3 regions of the Bradyrhizobium sp. B097 genome follow, and region 1 is predicted to be linked to each of the others. Evidence: predicted binding sites of a transcription regulator. Region 1 holds the regulator's gene; each other region holds the start of a gene.
The links. The regulator LexA, encoded in region 1, represses DNA repair genes until DNA is damaged. The targets are predictions, from matches to a motif close to TGTTCNNNNTGTGTTCNG.
Positions count from the first base shown of each region.

Region 2: a site for LexA is predicted at 1,621-1,638, ahead of AAFG07_RS10190 (PA0069 family radical SAM protein). Genes of this name have one in related genera too.
Region 3: a site for LexA is predicted at 2,127-2,144, ahead of AAFG07_RS35410 (ribonuclease T2). Genes of this name have one in related genera too.

Region 1 is NZ_CP152412.1:4,440,643-4,445,894, reverse strand. Features, by position in the region: partial or broken gene AAFG07_RS20955 (IS5 family transposase) at 103-818, opposite strand; gene AAFG07_RS20950 (HAD family phosphatase) at 1,260-1,892, shown strand; gene glp (gephyrin-like molybdotransferase Glp) at 1,912-3,123, shown strand; gene lexA (transcriptional repressor LexA) at 3,355-4,059, shown strand; gene AAFG07_RS20935 (hypothetical protein) at 4,316-4,744, shown strand; gene AAFG07_RS20930 (hypothetical protein) at 4,890-5,117, shown strand; gene AAFG07_RS20925 (ComEC/Rec2 family competence protein) at 5,114-5,252, opposite strand, start outside.
Region 2 is NZ_CP152412.1:2,200,118-2,205,369, forward strand. Features, by position in the region: gene AAFG07_RS10180 (helix-turn-helix domain-containing GNAT family N-acetyltransferase) at 1-835, opposite strand, end outside; gene AAFG07_RS10185 (glycosyl transferase) at 927-1,496, opposite strand; gene AAFG07_RS10190 (PA0069 family radical SAM protein) at 1,660-2,826, shown strand; gene AAFG07_RS10195 (VOC family protein) at 2,933-3,379, shown strand; gene AAFG07_RS10200 (ribonuclease HII) at 3,458-4,234, shown strand; gene AAFG07_RS10205 (glycosyltransferase family 39 protein) at 4,561-5,252, shown strand, end outside.
Region 3 is NZ_CP152412.1:7,706,621-7,711,872, forward strand. Features, by position in the region: gene AAFG07_RS35385 (hypothetical protein) at 1-40, shown strand, start outside; gene AAFG07_RS35390 (hypothetical protein) at 37-255, shown strand; gene AAFG07_RS35395 (DUF3617 family protein) at 557-1,087, opposite strand; gene AAFG07_RS35400 (hypothetical protein) at 1,131-1,430, opposite strand; gene AAFG07_RS35405 (hypothetical protein) at 1,597-2,073, shown strand; gene AAFG07_RS35410 (ribonuclease T2) at 2,251-2,874, shown strand; gene rlmJ (23S rRNA (adenine(2030)-N(6))-methyltransferase RlmJ) at 3,035-3,895, shown strand; gene AAFG07_RS35420 (cold-shock protein) at 4,156-4,368, shown strand; gene AAFG07_RS35425 (outer membrane protein) at 4,644-5,252, opposite strand, start outside.

The DNA of each region.
Region 1 (5,252 bases):
TCCCTGCTTTCGTGCGGGCGACGATCGGGACGAAGACCGCGCCACACATTTGATGTCGTCCTGGCGAAAGCCAGGACCCATTACCCCTAGGTAGTGTGGACACTAGCGCATCCATAGGACAATGGCTGCGAGGGTGACGACGGCGCGATAATTTCGGGCGGTCTTTTCGAAGCGGGTTGCGACGCGTCGGAACTGCTTGAGCTTTGAGAAGCAGCATTCCACGAGATGGCGCTGGGCATAGAGATGCTTGTCGAGCGGATATTTGAGCGCGCGTGACGGGTTGTTGGGAATGACGGCGAGCGCGCCCTTGGCGGCGATGGCTTGGCGCAAGTGATCGGCATCATAGGCCGTGTCGGCCATGACGACCTCGGCGGATAAGCCCTCAATCAATGCGGCGGCCTGCGGTGCATCGCCCTTCTGACCTGCGGTAAGCGTGAACCGCACGGGACATCCCAAGCCTCGAACGGCCATATGTATCTTGGTGCTCAGGCCCCCGCGCGAGCGGCCGATCGCTTGATCTTCAGACCCCCCTTTTTGGCCCCGGCGGCGTGCTGATGCGCCCGAACGATGGTGGAATCGACGATCAGATATTCGAAGTCCGGGTCATCGGACATCGCCTCGAATATCCGCCACCAAACACCCTTGATGCTCCATCGGCTGAAGCGTCGGAACACGCTGTTCCAATCCCCAAAGACCTCAGGGAGATCGCGCCAGGGAGACCCCGTACGCACGATCCACAGCACACCTTCCACGAACATCCGGTTGTCGCGCCCGGTAGAGCCCTTCTGATCGGGGCGCCCTATGATCAGCGGCGCCATCCGCTCCCACGTCGCGTCGCTCAACACCAATCGGTCCATCGCACCCAAGGCTGCCTCCCAAAAGCAGCCTTGAATCTGATTTGCTCCTAAAAGGGAATCCTTAGAGTCCACACCACCTAGTGTCCATTGTTGCGCGACGCTGGGGCCGCGATCCCACTCATCAACGAATGTCGTGGTTATGGGTCCTGGCTTTCGCCAGGACGACGATTGGGGGAGATCGCGGGTTCGTCTCTATCATCGTCACCCCCGCGCAAAGGCTTCGCCTTTGTCGCTGGAAGAAGCCGCGGAGCGGAGTCCGGGGATGACGGGATTGAAAGCTTCGCCGTGGCCGCCCTGGGCCTGCTTTCGCAGGGACGACACCTCGCCACCTTCGTCGCATGCCTGCCGCACAAATCGGGGACATTGCCGCCCGCCCGCAATTCTCGTACACGGTTTCACGCAATGACCTCGCAACTCTCTCCCGATTCCGTCGACGTGCTGCTGTTCGATATCGGCCGCGTCGTGCTCGACATCGACTTCGAGAAGGTGATGGCGCACTGGGCGCAGCATGCCGGCTGCGCGCCGGCCGACCTCGCCACGCGATTTGTCGTCGACGACAGCTTCAAGCATCACGAGATCGGCCGGATCGACGACGCGGCGTTCTTCGCAAATCTGCGCCGGACGCTCGGCGTCAACCTCACCGATGCGCAGTTCCTCGAAGGCTGGAATGCGATCTTCACCGGCGAGATGCCGGGCATCGCCCCCCTGCTCGCCACCGCCGCGAAGCGGATGCCGCTCTACGCCTTCTCCAACACCAATCCGGCCCACGTTACGCATTTCTCGGCCGTCCATGCCGAGCTGCTCAGCCATTTCCGCACCGTCTTCCTGTCCTCGACGATCGGCCATCGGAAACCCGACGCCGAGGCCTACGATCATGTGGTAAAAGCCATCGGCGTGCCGGCGTCGCGGATCCTGTTCTTCGACGACCTGGCCGCCAACATCGAGGGCGCGCGGGCGCGCGGCCTTCATGCCATCCACGTGACATCGACGGATGACGTGGCGAGGGCTCTGACTGCACTTGGTATTGAACATTAGGATTGAAGGAGCTCCGAGCGTGGCCCTGATGCCGGTTGCCGATGCCCTGTCCGCCGTCCTCGCCGGCGCCGAACCGCTGCCGGAGGAGATGGTCGCGCTCGATGCCGCCTACCACCGCACCCTGGCGCGCGACCTCGCCGCGCTGCGCACCCAGCCGCCGCAGCCGATGTCGGCGATGGACGGCTATGCCGTGCGCGCGGCCGACGCCGGTGATCTGACGGCCCGGCTCAGAGTGATCGGCGAAGTCGCCGCCGGCCGGCCGCTCGAGCGAATGGTCGGCGCCGGCGAAGCGGTGCGAATTTTTACCGGCGGCGTGATCCCTAACGGCGCCGACGCCGTCATCATCCAGGAAGACACCGCCGTCGACGGCGACCACATCACGATCACCGAGCTAGCTGCCGCCGGACGGCACATCCGCCCGGCCGGCGTCGACTTCCGTGAAGGCGACGTACTGCTCGATGCCGGCAGCCGCCTCTCCGATCGCGCGCTGTCGCTGGCGGCCGCCATGAACTATCCGGAGCTTGCGGTGCACCGCCGTCCGAAGGTCGCGGTGCTGGCGACCGGCGACGAGCTGGTGATGCCGGGCTCGGAGCCCGGCGCCGGCCAGATCGTCTATTCCAACGGCTATGCGCTGCGGGCGCTGGCCCGCGCCGAAGGCGCCGAGACCGTCGATCTCGGGGTTGCCGCCGACACGGTGGAAGCCACCACCGCCGGCATCCGCCGGGCGCGCGAGACCGGTGCCGACATCCTGATCACGACCGGCGGCGCCTCGGTCGGCGACCACGACCTGGTCAAGCAGTCGCTGGAGGCCGAGGGCGTCAAGATGGCGTTCTGGCGGATCGCGATGCGGCCCGGCAAGCCGATGATGCATGGCCGGCTCGGCGCAATGCGGGTGATCGGCCTGCCCGGCAATCCGGTGTCCTCCTATGTCTGCGCCTTCCTGTTTCTGGTGCCGTTGATTCGGGCGTTGAGCGGCCGAAAAGCTGTTCATCATCGCCGCGCGAGCGCATTGCTCGGCCGCGACCTCGCCGCCAACGACCAGCGCGAGGACTATCTGCGGGCGCGTCTGGAGGCGCGCGAGGACGGCACGCTGATCGCAACGCCTGTCATGCAGCAGGACTCGTCCCTGCTCGGGAATCTCGCTGCGGCACGGGCACTTCTCGTGCGTCCACCGTTTGCGCCCGCCGCCGTCAAAGGCAGCGAATGCGAGATCCTGACACTGCCCGAGTGACGGCGCAGACCGCATCGCTTGAGCGCTCGCCGGATGCGTTCACCGGAAATTAAGTGGTTGCGGAACACATATCGAACATATAGTGTCCGTTCATGATTTGTTTCGAGTACTGGTGTGTACAAATGGGAGGCCGCGAGGGAGCGCTTGTGATGAGCACCGTGCTCCTGAGGTCAGGCCCCGCCTGAAAAGTCTCGGAATCGAACGACGCTACCAACCGGGGGAATACTCGAGATGCTCACGCGCAAACAGTACGAACTTCTGCGTTTCATCAATGAACGTCTGAAGGAGGCCGGCGTACCGCCCTCGTTCGACGAGATGAAGGATGCACTCGACCTGCGCTCGAAGTCCGGAATCCACCGCCTGATCACTGCACTGGAAGAGCGCGGCTTCATCCGCCGCCTGCCCAACCGCGCCCGCGCCATCGAAGTCATCAAGCTGCCCGAGCTCGCGGCCGGCGGCGGCAACGGCCGCCGCGGCTTCACCCCGAGCGTCATCGAAGGCACCCTCGGCAAGCGCACAAGCACGCCGCCGATCGCCGAGGACGACGGCAACCGTCCGGTCGCGGTCCCCGTGATGGGCCGGATCGCCGCCGGTACGCCGATCGAGGCGCTGCAGACCCGCAGCCACACCATCAGCGTACCGCCCGACATGCTTGGCTCCGGCGAGCACTATGCGCTGGAAGTGCGCGGCGACTCGATGGTCGATGCCGGTATCCTCGACGGCGACATGGCGCTGATCCAGCGCAACGACGTCGCCAACACCGGCGACATCGTGGTGGCGCTGATCGACGAGGAGGAAGCCACCCTGAAGCGCTTCCGCCGCCGCGGCGCGTCGATCGCGCTGGAGCCGGCCAACACCGCCTATGAAGTGCGCATTCTGCCGCCGAACCGGGTCCGCATCCAGGGCAAGCTGATCGGCCTCTATCGCAAATACTGAATTTCAAATACTTGCGGCGGCGGGGAACGAGCGACACATCGGATCGTTCCTTGGATGATAGGGTAGTGTGCTGTTTGCCCGATGCGCTCCGATACCTCTCACGCAGCGTCGCGTGTTTGTGATCGGGAGCGTTGGGCGACCAGTCGTACAATCGCCCAGAAACGAGGAGACACTCGTTCGCTATCGTCCACTCTGGTAGAGGCCCTATGCCTCAAGGAGAGGCACGGGTCGCTACCTCGATTAGAGGAGCCATCCGATGTGTGACTATAGTCTGCACGCCGTGGCGTCGCGCCCCGCCATTGTTGGAGAGACGCTGATCACCACGACTTTCCGCGGCACGTCGACCCGCGGCTTTGCTTCGGAGACCGATCCCACTGTCGCGGTCTGCATGCTGCCGGGCACCGAGCTCGCTTTCGCCGAGAACGTTCGCTACGACAGCCGCTGGATCTGGACCAAGACGATGAACTTCCGCGTCGGAGTGTTCAACGAAGTCGAGCCCGACGTTCCCGATCGCCATCATGACGCGGTCGAATTCCCCGACGGCAGCCATGTGCTGGTGACCCAACTCGTCGAGGGACAACGCGTCAGCGTGCTGCAATTGCCGGCACTGCATCCGCCGGTCGAGCAGAAGCCGAAGATAGTGGAGCGGCGCCCCTCCGCATTTGCGTCGCTGTTTTTGGGTTGAACGCATCGTCGCCGCGGGATGAGCTGTCCGGCGGCGGATGACCTAAGCGATTTCGAGCGACCCCGGACGCCGGGCTCCGGGGCGCAGCTGGAGAATTGCGTCGACGCGCGCCTTGGCGCATCATCGGGCACGGAGGACGTGCGTGGTGGTCGACAAGGTCACATGGCAAAAGGCTGGACGCGTCACGGAGCCGGGCCGCTACATGTTCCGGTTCGGCTGGCTGACGGTGACGGCTGACGACCTGAAGGTCTGGGAGCAATTCCCCGAGGCTTCCTTCACCCTCGTCAAGAAGCCCGACGCCGGCCCTGACTCCGACGAATACCATCTCGGCCTGTTCGAGTTGCCGACCGGCCCCTCACCCGACAACGGCTAATCTTCGCCCTGCAAATCGGTCTCGGCCGGCGTCGCATCCACGGCGGGCCGCGGCGCGCTGGCGGGTGTGCGTAGCGTCGTCTCGCTCTCGCCATCGCCGGGAACCGCCGGCGACCACGGCCGGTCGATCCCGCCG
Region 2 (5,252 bases), 2.2 Mb from region 1:
CGACCAGGATGCTCTGGGTCCACAGCGTCATCTTCCTGTAGCCCATCTCGCGTGCGGAGCGGATGCATTGCTCGACCAGCGCGCGGCCGACGCCAAGCCCGCGGGCCTTCTCCTCCACCGCGAGCAGCCGCAGCTTGGCGACCCCGTCGCCGCCGTTGACCAGGAAGATCGAGCCGACCGGCTCGCCGTCGACCTCCGCGATCCAGCAATGCTCGCAGGTCGGATCGAACGATCGCAGAAACTGCGCGCAGATCTCGGCTACCAACGCCTCGTAACTGATGTCCCAGCCATATTCCTCCGCGTAGGCCCGTCCCTGTTGCGAGATCACCCAGCCGATGTCGCCGACGCGATGACTGCGCAGCAGGAAACCCACCGGCTTCTCGGCCGGCGGCTCCAGCGACTGCTCGATCGTGCTCATGGCGCGCACCACGGCTGCACGGCGGTCGCCGTCCATCTGCTTCAGCAGCGCCCCGACCTCGCTGCGCGAACGGCGGTCGAGGTCGGCGGCAGCGGTGCGGCCCTTGGCGGTGAGGGCGACCTCATTGACGCGCTTGTCGGCCTTTGACGGCTTGCGCGTCACGATCTGGCGGCGCTGCAGTGCCTGTAGCGTGCGGCTGACGAAGCCGGCATCGAGGTCGAGATCGCGCACCAGATCGGTCGCGGTGCAGTCCGTGCGATGCGCGAGCTCGTAGATGATCCGCGCTTCCTGCAACGTGAACGAGGAATGCAGCAGCTTCGGCTCGATGATGCCGAGCTTGCGGGTATAGAACCGGCTGAAGCCGCGGACCGCGGCGACCTGGCTCTCGAGGGCGGTGTCATAGGAGTTTGATTTCATCAAACATATTATTTGACAGAATCAAATAATCCGCAAGCGCTTTCTCGTGTTTGCTTCGCGCGAACCGGTGCCTGCTTGGCTTGAATATGCCCTACGCCACCATGATCCGGCTGCGCAGCATGGTGCGCGAGGAGCGGCCGAGCCGGCGCAGCAGGCGCGCCTCGGAGCGGCGGGCGTCCGGCCGGTAGCCGCCGATCCGCTCGTAATGCTCGCGCGCGATCAAGAGGCCCTGTTCGGCCGAGGGGCCGGTGATCATCCGGGCCACGAATTTGAGGCCGTCGCGCAGCCCGGGGTCGGTGTAGGGCGCGCGGGCGTAGCGGAAGATGCCGGCGCGGTCCTTGCCGCTTGCCGCCACCATCTGGATGAACTGGGTGGTCTCCTCGATCCAGCCGGCGTCGAGCACCGCGCCCGGATGCAGGAACATCAGCCAGGGCGAACGCGCCTGCCGCGCGCCTGCGGCGAGCGCCGCGGCGCGGGTGCCCTCGAAACGCAGGAAGTGACAGCCGGCGATGTCGGCGACGCGCTCCATCACATCGCTGTTGGTGCGGTCGACCAGCAGCACCTCGCGGATGACGCCGGCAGCCGCGCCCGGCACCAGCGCCGCGAGCGTTGCGACCGCGGTGCGCTCGACTCCGTCGGTGGGGATGATCACGCTCAGCATGATTTGAGGCTTCGCTGGCTCAAACGGTGGAGAAACTCCGGCCGTGTTATCACCTTGTCATATTCAAAGCAGCCTGTTCGCCTGCAGATTTTTACGTCATCACTTTGTGGATTTTCTCAGGTGATGTTCTTGATTTGTTCTCAGGCTGTGTTAGCTTCAAAGCATGAGCCGAGCATCCTCTCATGCCCTCAAGCACCCGCCGGTAACGGCGCCCTCCGATAACCCGGCGGGTGCACCCACTCCTTTTCCCGAGCTTGCGGTCGCGATCGAGCGCGAGCGGCGGCGCGGCCGCGGCGCGCAGTCCAATGCCACCGGCCGCTACGAGGCCGAGGCGCGGGTTGCCTTCGACGACGGCTGGCAGAGCCTCGAAGACCTGCCGCCGTTTTCGACCAGCGTGGCGCTCGACACCTCGCGCAAGGTGATCACCCGCAACGACTCGCCCGATATCGGTTTCGATCGCTCGATCAATCCCTATCGCGGCTGCGAGCACGGCTGCGTCTATTGCTTCGCGCGGCCGACCCACGCCTATCTCGGCCTGTCGCCGGGGCTCGACTTCGAATCGAAGCTGTTCGCCAAGCCGGACGCGCCCGCGCTGCTGGAAAAGGAGCTGGCGGCGCCCGATTACGAGGCGCGGATGATCGCGATCGGCACCAACACCGATCCGTATCAGCCGATCGAGCGCGAACGGAAAATCATGCGCGGCATCCTCGAGGTATTGGAGCGCGCCGGCCATCCGGTCGGCATCGTGACCAAGTCGGCGCTGGTGACCCGCGACATCGATATCCTCGCGCGGATGGCCAAGCGTAACCTCGCCAAGGTCGCGCTGTCGGTGACGACGCTCGACCCGAAGCTCGCCCGCACCATGGAGCCGCGCGCCTCGACCCCATCGAAACGGCTTGAGGCGATCAAGCGGCTCGCGGATGCCGGCATCCCGACCACGGTGATGGTCGCGCCCGTGATCCCGGCGCTGAACGATTCCGAGATCGAGCGCATCCTCGATGCCGCCGCCCACGCCGGCGCCAGGGAGGCGAGCTATGTGCTGCTGCGGTTGCCGCTCGAGGTGCGCGATCTGTTCCGCGAATGGCTGATGGCGAACTATCCCGACCGCTATCGTCATGTCTTCACGCTGATCCGCGACATGCGCGGCGGCCGCGACTACGATTCGCAATGGGGCACGCGGATGAAGGGCACCGGCCCGATGGCCTGGATGATCGGCCGCCGTTTCGAGATCGCCTGCGAGAAGCTCGGCCTCAACAAGCGGCGCACCAAGCTGACCACCGATCACTTCGCCAAGCCGAAGCGCAACGGGCAGCAGTTGAGCTTGTTCTGACGCCACAGACGTCATTGCGAGGAGCGAAGCGACGAAGCAATCCATGCTTCGGTATATGCGGTACGATGGATTGCTTCGCTTCGCTCGCAATGACGAGAAAGTAAACATGAGTAACGCCCCGACCGCACGCTTCACCGTCCTCACGCTCGGCGTCAGCGACATGCGCGCCAGCATCGCCTTCTACGAATCCCTCGGTTTCACCCGGAAGATGTGCGCGACCGGCGAGGAGGTCGCCTTCTTCGAGACCGGCGGCAGCGTGCTCGGGCTGTTCCCGTGGCATCTGCTGGCCGACGACGCCGGGCTGCCGGATCAGCCGCGCCCGGCCGCGTTCCGTGGTGTTTCGATTGCCTGGAACTGCAACGACGATGCCGAGGTCGATCGCGTGATGGCATTCGCGCTGTCGAAAGGCGCCAAATTGCTGAAGCCCGCACAGCCGACCAGCTATGGCGGTTATTGCGGCTATTTCGGCGATTCCGACGGCCACGCCTGGGAAGTGGTGCGCGCGCCGGGCTTCGAGGTTCTCGAGAGCGGGCGGGTGTCGATTCCCGATTAGTGCGAGCCGAATTGAATAACGGGGAAGGGCGCCGGGTTCCCGGTTGCGCCGCGGAGCCGGCTTGATCACCATCCCCGCATGATTCGGGATAAAGCCAAAAGTGCGTCAAAGACCACGTCGAAGAAGGCGCCGGCCAAATCAGCCAGGCTTGGCAAGCGTGTCGTCGCCGTGACACGGCCGAGCTTTCGGCGCGAGCGCGCGCTGATCAAGCGCGGCATCTGGCCGGTCGCCGGCTGCGACGAGGCCGGGCGCGGCCCGCTGGCAGGTCCCGTGGTTGCCGCCGCCGTGGTGCTGGATCCCGCTCGTGTTCCCAAGGGTCTCGACGATTCCAAGCGGTTGACCGCCGAGCGCCGCGAGGAACTGTTCGAGGAAATCTGCGCCACCGCAGCGTTCTCGGTCGCGGTGGCCTCGCCGGCGCGAATCGACCGCGACAATATCCTGCGCGCCTCGCTGTGGGCGCTGGCGCGCGCCGTCCATGCGCTGCCGGAAATGCCGAAACACGTCTTCGTCGACGGCCGCGACAAGCTCGCCACGCCCTGCGACTGCGACGCGGTGATCGGCGGCGACGGCATCGTGGCCTCGATCGCGGCGGCCTCGATCATCGCCAAGGTGACGCGCGACCGGCTGATGTGCGCGCTGGCGCTGGATTGCCCCGGCTACGGTTTCGAGCAGCACAAGGGCTATGGCGTGCCTGAGCACCTCGAGGCGCTGGACCGGCTCGGCCCCAGCACCCATCACCGCAGCTTCTTCGCCCCCGTCGTCGCCGCGCGGCTGAAGCATTTCCCGGTCGCGGCCGAGCCCGATCTGTTCACGGTGGACGCGGAAACCGAAGCCGCGGCGTCCGCGGCGGCATAGCGCGCATCGACTCCAACCCACCCAACGCCGTCATCGCCCGGCTCGCCGCCTCCGCTAAAGCTTCGGCGCGCCTGGGATCGCAGCCTCGTCGAAGCCTCGGCGGAGAACGGGGCCGGGCGATCCAGTATTCCAGAGACAGCTGTGTCTCATTCCAACGGCCGCGGCGTACTGGATGCCCCGCCTTCGCGGGGCATGACAGTTGAATTTGACTTTGCACCGCGGCACATCCCGCACCCGGTTGCCTCCACCGCCGCCGCCGTTTATCAAAACCCTCGGGATCAGATGGCGCCGCTCCGTGCGGGTGGCTGGGGCATTTCAGGCGTTTCATGCGGTTTACCTCCCTGGTTGTCGAACTGATCCGCGCCCGGCCGCGCCTCGTGGTGTGGGTCGTGGTGCTGGTGCAGGCGGCGATCTGGCTGTTGCTGCCGCTGATCTTCTACGGCAGCCCGCCCGGCAATCTCGCCACCGTCCTCGCCTTCGGCCGCGAATATCAGGTCGGCACCGACATGGGGCCGCCGCTTTCGTTCTGGCTCGCCGACATCGCCTTCCGCGCCGCCGGCAATCACGTGTTCGGGGTCTATCTGCTGGCGCAGGTCTGCGAGATCGCCACCTTCATCGCCTTCTACCAGCTGGCGCGCGCCATCGTCGGCGGCCCGCAGGGCGTGCTGGCGGTGCTGCTGTCGATGACGGTCGTGGTGTTCTCCTCGCCAAGCGTCGAGTTCGGGCCGCTGATCCTGGCGCGTCCGCTGTGGGCGCTCCTGCTGCTGCATTCCTGGCAATTGATCGGGCAGGATCGGCGCGCCGCCTGGTTCGCCTGGTCGATCGATTGCGGCCTGCTGCTGCTGACGACGCCGGCGGCGCTCGGCATGATCCTGCTCGTGGTCGGCTTTGCCCTCGCAACCGAGCGCGGGCGCCGCACGCTGCGCGCGGTCGATCCGCTCTATGCGCTGCTGGTCATCATCGTGCTGGCGCTGCCCTATCTGATCTGGCTGGTCCGCGCCGACGTGCTGGCGCTGCC
Region 3 (5,252 bases), 3.3 Mb from region 1:
CACGCGCAAAATAGAATCCATTGAAGCGCGCGATGCATGACGCTGGAACGATTCAAGATGCGCGACACTGGAGCGATTCAAAAAGACATGTTGTCGCAGCAAACTTTTCAACGCGAGGAATTCGATGCACGTCGTCGCTCTCTCAGAGAGTCTCGCGTGCGAGACACGCAGCGATCACTCAATGAAGTTGATGGCGCCCTGCAATGCCGTCGTGGATTGCGCGCGGCTGCGACCAACACCGGACATCATGTTTGACATCCATTCTATTGAAGGTGAGAGGCCGGTGACCGCCTTGCGTCGAGACGCGCGCTTGGCATCAACCTTCAGCGACAATGGTGAAGCGAATACGCTGACGTGACGGAGTTGGCGCACACGGTCCAACGGCATCATTGCGAACTGACGGGTCGCGCGAACGAACGCTCAATGAAAGGCAGCGCAGAACCGCTTGGCGGTTTTGTCGCGGGTTGCTCGCAACGATGGTGGTGCAAAACGTCACGTCCTCTCAACATGAAAGAGAACGTGCTCAGGCGCGCGGCGCCAAGTGAATGCGCTGCGCCTATTTCTGCTTGGGCAGGAGGCCCTTCAGCTTTTCCATATCCTTGACGTTCATCTTCATGCCGCCGGGCATGATGATGTCACCGGGCTTCTGGTCGCTCTTGCAGGCGCCGAGCCATTTCGCCTCGATGGTCATCGTGGTGTCGCGGGAGCCGGCCGCGCCGCCTTCCGCGTGCGAGGTGCTCTTGACCGTGTAGGCAGAATTGAAATCGCCGACGATCTCGGCATGGCTCTTCATCGACATGCCGGCGACGCTGCACACGCTGTCGCTGACATAGCCGGTCGCGGTCTTCTGGATGTCCTGCTTGGAGCAGACTTCCTTGGCCATCGGCGAGGCCGCCGCGCTCATCTCCTTGTCGGTGGTCTCGTCGGTGCAGTGCTGCATGGTGATTTCCGGCATCGGCCCGCCGGTGCGCACCATTTTCATCTCCCACAGACCGGCCTTGCGGATCGGCAGGTCGACAGCGCTGGCCGCGCCAGTGGACAGGACAAGGCAAACAGCAGAACCAAGCAAGGCAAGCTGTCGGGTCATGCGGTGAGCTCCCGGCTGAACGATCGAAGGATTTGGAGTGCGCTCAGTAGAGCGTGCGCACCGGCCTCTGGGCCGAACCGTAGGGCACCCAGCGGCAGGCGAACGAGATGTAGCCACCCGGGTAGCGCTGCATCGCAAGGAACTTGACCACCTTGCCGTAGGAAGCGCAGTGATCGACGGCGAGCTGCCGCGCGTCGGTCTGGGCCGCCAGCGTATAGGCGATGATACCGCCGGTATCATTGCCCTTGAACGGCGGCACCGGCTGCATCCAGTCGGCTCGCGCCGGACCAACGGCCAGCATCCCGCAAACGGCAACCAGGCACGCGGCCAATTTCCTTCGCATCGCAGACTCCATTTCGCTTGCGACCAACATAGAGTGCGCCGGCGACCATGGAAAGAACGAGCCGGCTCGTGGAGGTGGACTTCTCGGCAGGTGTTGCCGCGCTGCACTTGACCTTGCCGGGGCTTCACGGCACCGTCCCCCGCATCTGATCATCGGGTGGATTCCCATGCGCAACCTGTTCAACTCCCCCAATAAACTCAGCCGCACGCTTGGCCTCGGCGCCGCGCTCGTGGTCGGCCTTCTGGCGTTCGGGGGCACGGCTCAGGCCGCCAATCCGTTCGAATTGAATTTCTGGCTGTCCGGCCCGCGCTATGACGGCCATGTGGCGCCGTGCGAGAAGGCCCTGGCGACCATCAGCGATCAATTCCATGAGAAAGAAGCCACCTTCTGGAATTCGCCGCTCGTGATCACCGGCTTCAGCCGGATCCACGAAACCGCGTTCCGCCCTTGGCAGTCCGACAACATTCCGCGCCGCTATTGCTCGGGAGACGCGGTGTTGAGCGACGGCAAGGTGCGCAAGGTGCACTATTCGATCATCGAGGACGGCGGCTTTGCCGGCACCAACCAGGGCGTCGACTGGTGCGTCGCCGGGCTCGACCGCAACTGGGCCTACAACCCGTCCTGCAAGGCCGCCCGGCCCTGATCTCCGAACAGTTCGGTCAAAACGGAAGCCGCCGCCATCCAGACGGCGGCTTTTGTTCTTGAAATGTTCTAGCGGCCTGCTAGGCTCTGAATGGTCGCGTGAGGGGAGCGTTTGATGCCTCGGTTGGTCACAATTTCCCGATTTCTGATTTCAGTTGCCTTTGTTCTGTGTGGTGCGATGGGGGCCTCGGCCCAGGATCGCCGGCAGAATGCGCCCGGCGAGTTCGATTTCTATGTGCTGTCGCTGTCGTGGTCGCCCTCGTTCTGCGAGGCGGCGAGCGAGCGCGGCAACAACGGCCGCGGCACCCAGGCGCAATGCGGCGGACGGCCATACTCGTTCGTGGTGCACGGGCTGTGGCCGCAATATGAGCGGGGCTTTCCGGAATACTGCCAACGCCCCTCGCCCCGCCTCGCCCGCAACATCATGACCTCGATGCTCGACCTGATGCCGGCGCCCGGGCTGATCTACAACGAGTGGGACAAGCACGGCACCTGCTCCGGCCTCGGCGAACGGGCCTATTTCGAAGCCATTCGCAAGGCCCGCGCCGCGGTGAAGATCCCCGAGGAATTCCTGCAATTGACGGAGCCGAAGACGATCGCGCCCGACGAACTGGAGACGGCGTTCATCAAGGCCAATCCGGGGCTCAGCAACTCCGCAATCTCGGTGACCTGCGACAGCAAGCGGCTCAGCGAGGTGCGGATCTGCCTCAGCAAGGATCTGCAATTCCGTTCCTGCGAGGAAATCGATCGCCGCGCCTGCCGCCGCGATCAGGTGCTGATGCCGCCGGTTCGCGGCGGTTGAAGTCCCGTCCGCGTCAGGGCCGGGCAGACGCGCGTTGTCGCGCCGAGTGTCCCGGCGATGGACGCCATCACGAAACCAGCGAGATGAGGCATAGATGCCCGGGACAGGCCGGGCATGACGCAGTACAACATGCGCACCCTCTGGAGCGCAGCGTCATCGCATGAACTATCGTCACGCCTTTCATGCCGGCGGCTTTGCCGACGTCATCAAGCACATCGTGCTGGTGCGCATGCTCACCTACCTGCAGGAGAAGCAGGCGCCATTCCGCGTCATCGACACCCATGCCGGCGCCGGCCTGTATGATTTGACGTCGAGCGAAGCGCAGCGCGGCGGCGAATGGCTGACCGGCATCGCGCGGCTGATGCAGGCGCGGCTCTCCGACAAGGCACTGCCGCTGATCGCGCCCTATCTCGACATTGTCAGAGCATTCAACCCGCGAGGCGAGTTGAAAGCCTATCCCGGCTCGCCGTTGATCGCGCGGGCGCTGCTGCGTCCGCAAGACCGTATGACGGCCTGCGAGATCGAGCCCGTGGCGCGCAAGCAATTGATCGATGCATTGCGACGCGATGCGCAGGCGCGCGTCGTCGATCTCGACGGCTGGATGGCACTACCCGCATTCGTGCCGCCGAACGAGCGGCGCGGCCTGGTGCTGATCGATCCGCCATTCGAAGCGAAGGACGAGTTCGAGCGGCTGGCGAGTGCCTTCACCGAAGCGTTCGCGAAGTGGCCGACCGGCACATATCTTTTGTGGTACCCCGTAAAAACCCGGAGAGCTACCGACGAGCTCGCGCGCAGCGTGGCTGCAGCAACAGCAAGCAGTCGGCCCGCGGGCAAATGCTTGCGTTTGGAATTCAGTGTGGCGCCGCAAGAAACCGGCGCAGGCCTCGTTTCTACCGGCCTTTTGATAGTGAATCCGCCGTGGACGCTGGCGAGCGAGCTGAAGATCATCCTGCCCGAACTCGAGAGACCGCTTGGTCAAGGCGGCGCCGGACGCTTCAGACTCGAAACGCCTAAACCTTGATCGGTAGCACCCACTGAAAAGTTCTATTTGAGCATAGGCAACGCGCGCGGAACCGTATTATGCTCATCCTGTTACGACTGGCTTTACGTTCCGCTTCCGCGAATGGTTGCGGCGGAGTGACAAGGCCGAAATAAAATCCAGGCAGACCGGTGGCGTGACGCCGGCCTGTTCAGGTGGCCAAGCTTCCGACAAGCGAATGTCGGTCAACCGCTACGCGGCGTGCGCGTAGCGGTGGAGCAATACGGGGGAGGAGTTTCCCGATGGCCATGACTGGGACAGTCAAGTTCTTCAACGGAGAGCGTGGCTACGGCTTCATCAAGCCTGATGATGGCGGCCGCGATGTGTTCGTTCACATCACAGCTGTCGAGCGTGCAGGATTGAAGGACCTGACTGAAGGACAGCGCATTACGTTCGAGGTTGAACCCGACAAGAAGGGCAAGGGCCCGAAGGCGGTCAACCTGGTGGTTTCATGATGAGCGCGCGCGGTGCGTGGCTCGTGATGAACGGCGAATGAAGCGTTGCGTGTGAGTTGACTGCCGGGCGCGTGGCTCGCGCTCGCTGCACGACCGCCTGCATGATGCGGACGCGATTGACGGTGCCCGCATATCCGGTGCGTGCGGCCGCCCGACTGGTTTCGCGGACGCCGCGGCGTTCATGCAGTCGCGCGTGATGTCGTCGTGCTCGGCACAAAGAAAAACCCGGCCGCGCGAGGCGCGGCCGGGAGTTGATGTCAGACGTTTTCTTGTTCTCAGAAGTGATAGTTGATGCCGGCGCGAACCAGGCTGAAGCTGTAGCCGTTCGGCGCGCCGCCGGTGATCGTGAAGTTGCTGTTGGCGAGATCGACGTAGAGATATTCGATCTTGGCGCTCCAGTTGGGGGCAAAGCCCATCTCGGCGCCGGCGCCGACGGTGAAGCCCGCATTGGTATGCGACTCCGATATGCCAAACGTCTCGCCGCGCAGTTCGCCGAAGGCGAGACCGCCGGTCGCGTAGAACAGCACGTTGTTGACTGCATAGCCGGCGCGGCCGCGTACGGTGCCGAACCATGGGTTGGAGAACTTCCAGGGCGCGAACCGATCGTCGGCAGTGGTGCCCTGGATATCGGCCTCGATGCCGAACACCCACGGCGAGCCGTTCTGGAAATTGTAGCCGGCCTGCACGCCGCCGACGAAGCCGGACGGCTTGGTCGGGTTGTTCTCGACCGAACCCCAGCCGTAGCCGACGTTGCCGCCGAGATAGGGGCCGGCCCAGCTATAGGCATTGAGCGGCTGATAGACGGTATAGGGCGAGCCGTAGTTGAGATCGGCCGACGCCGCCGAAGTCGTCCAGCCTGCGACGATCAGTGCCAACGCACGCGC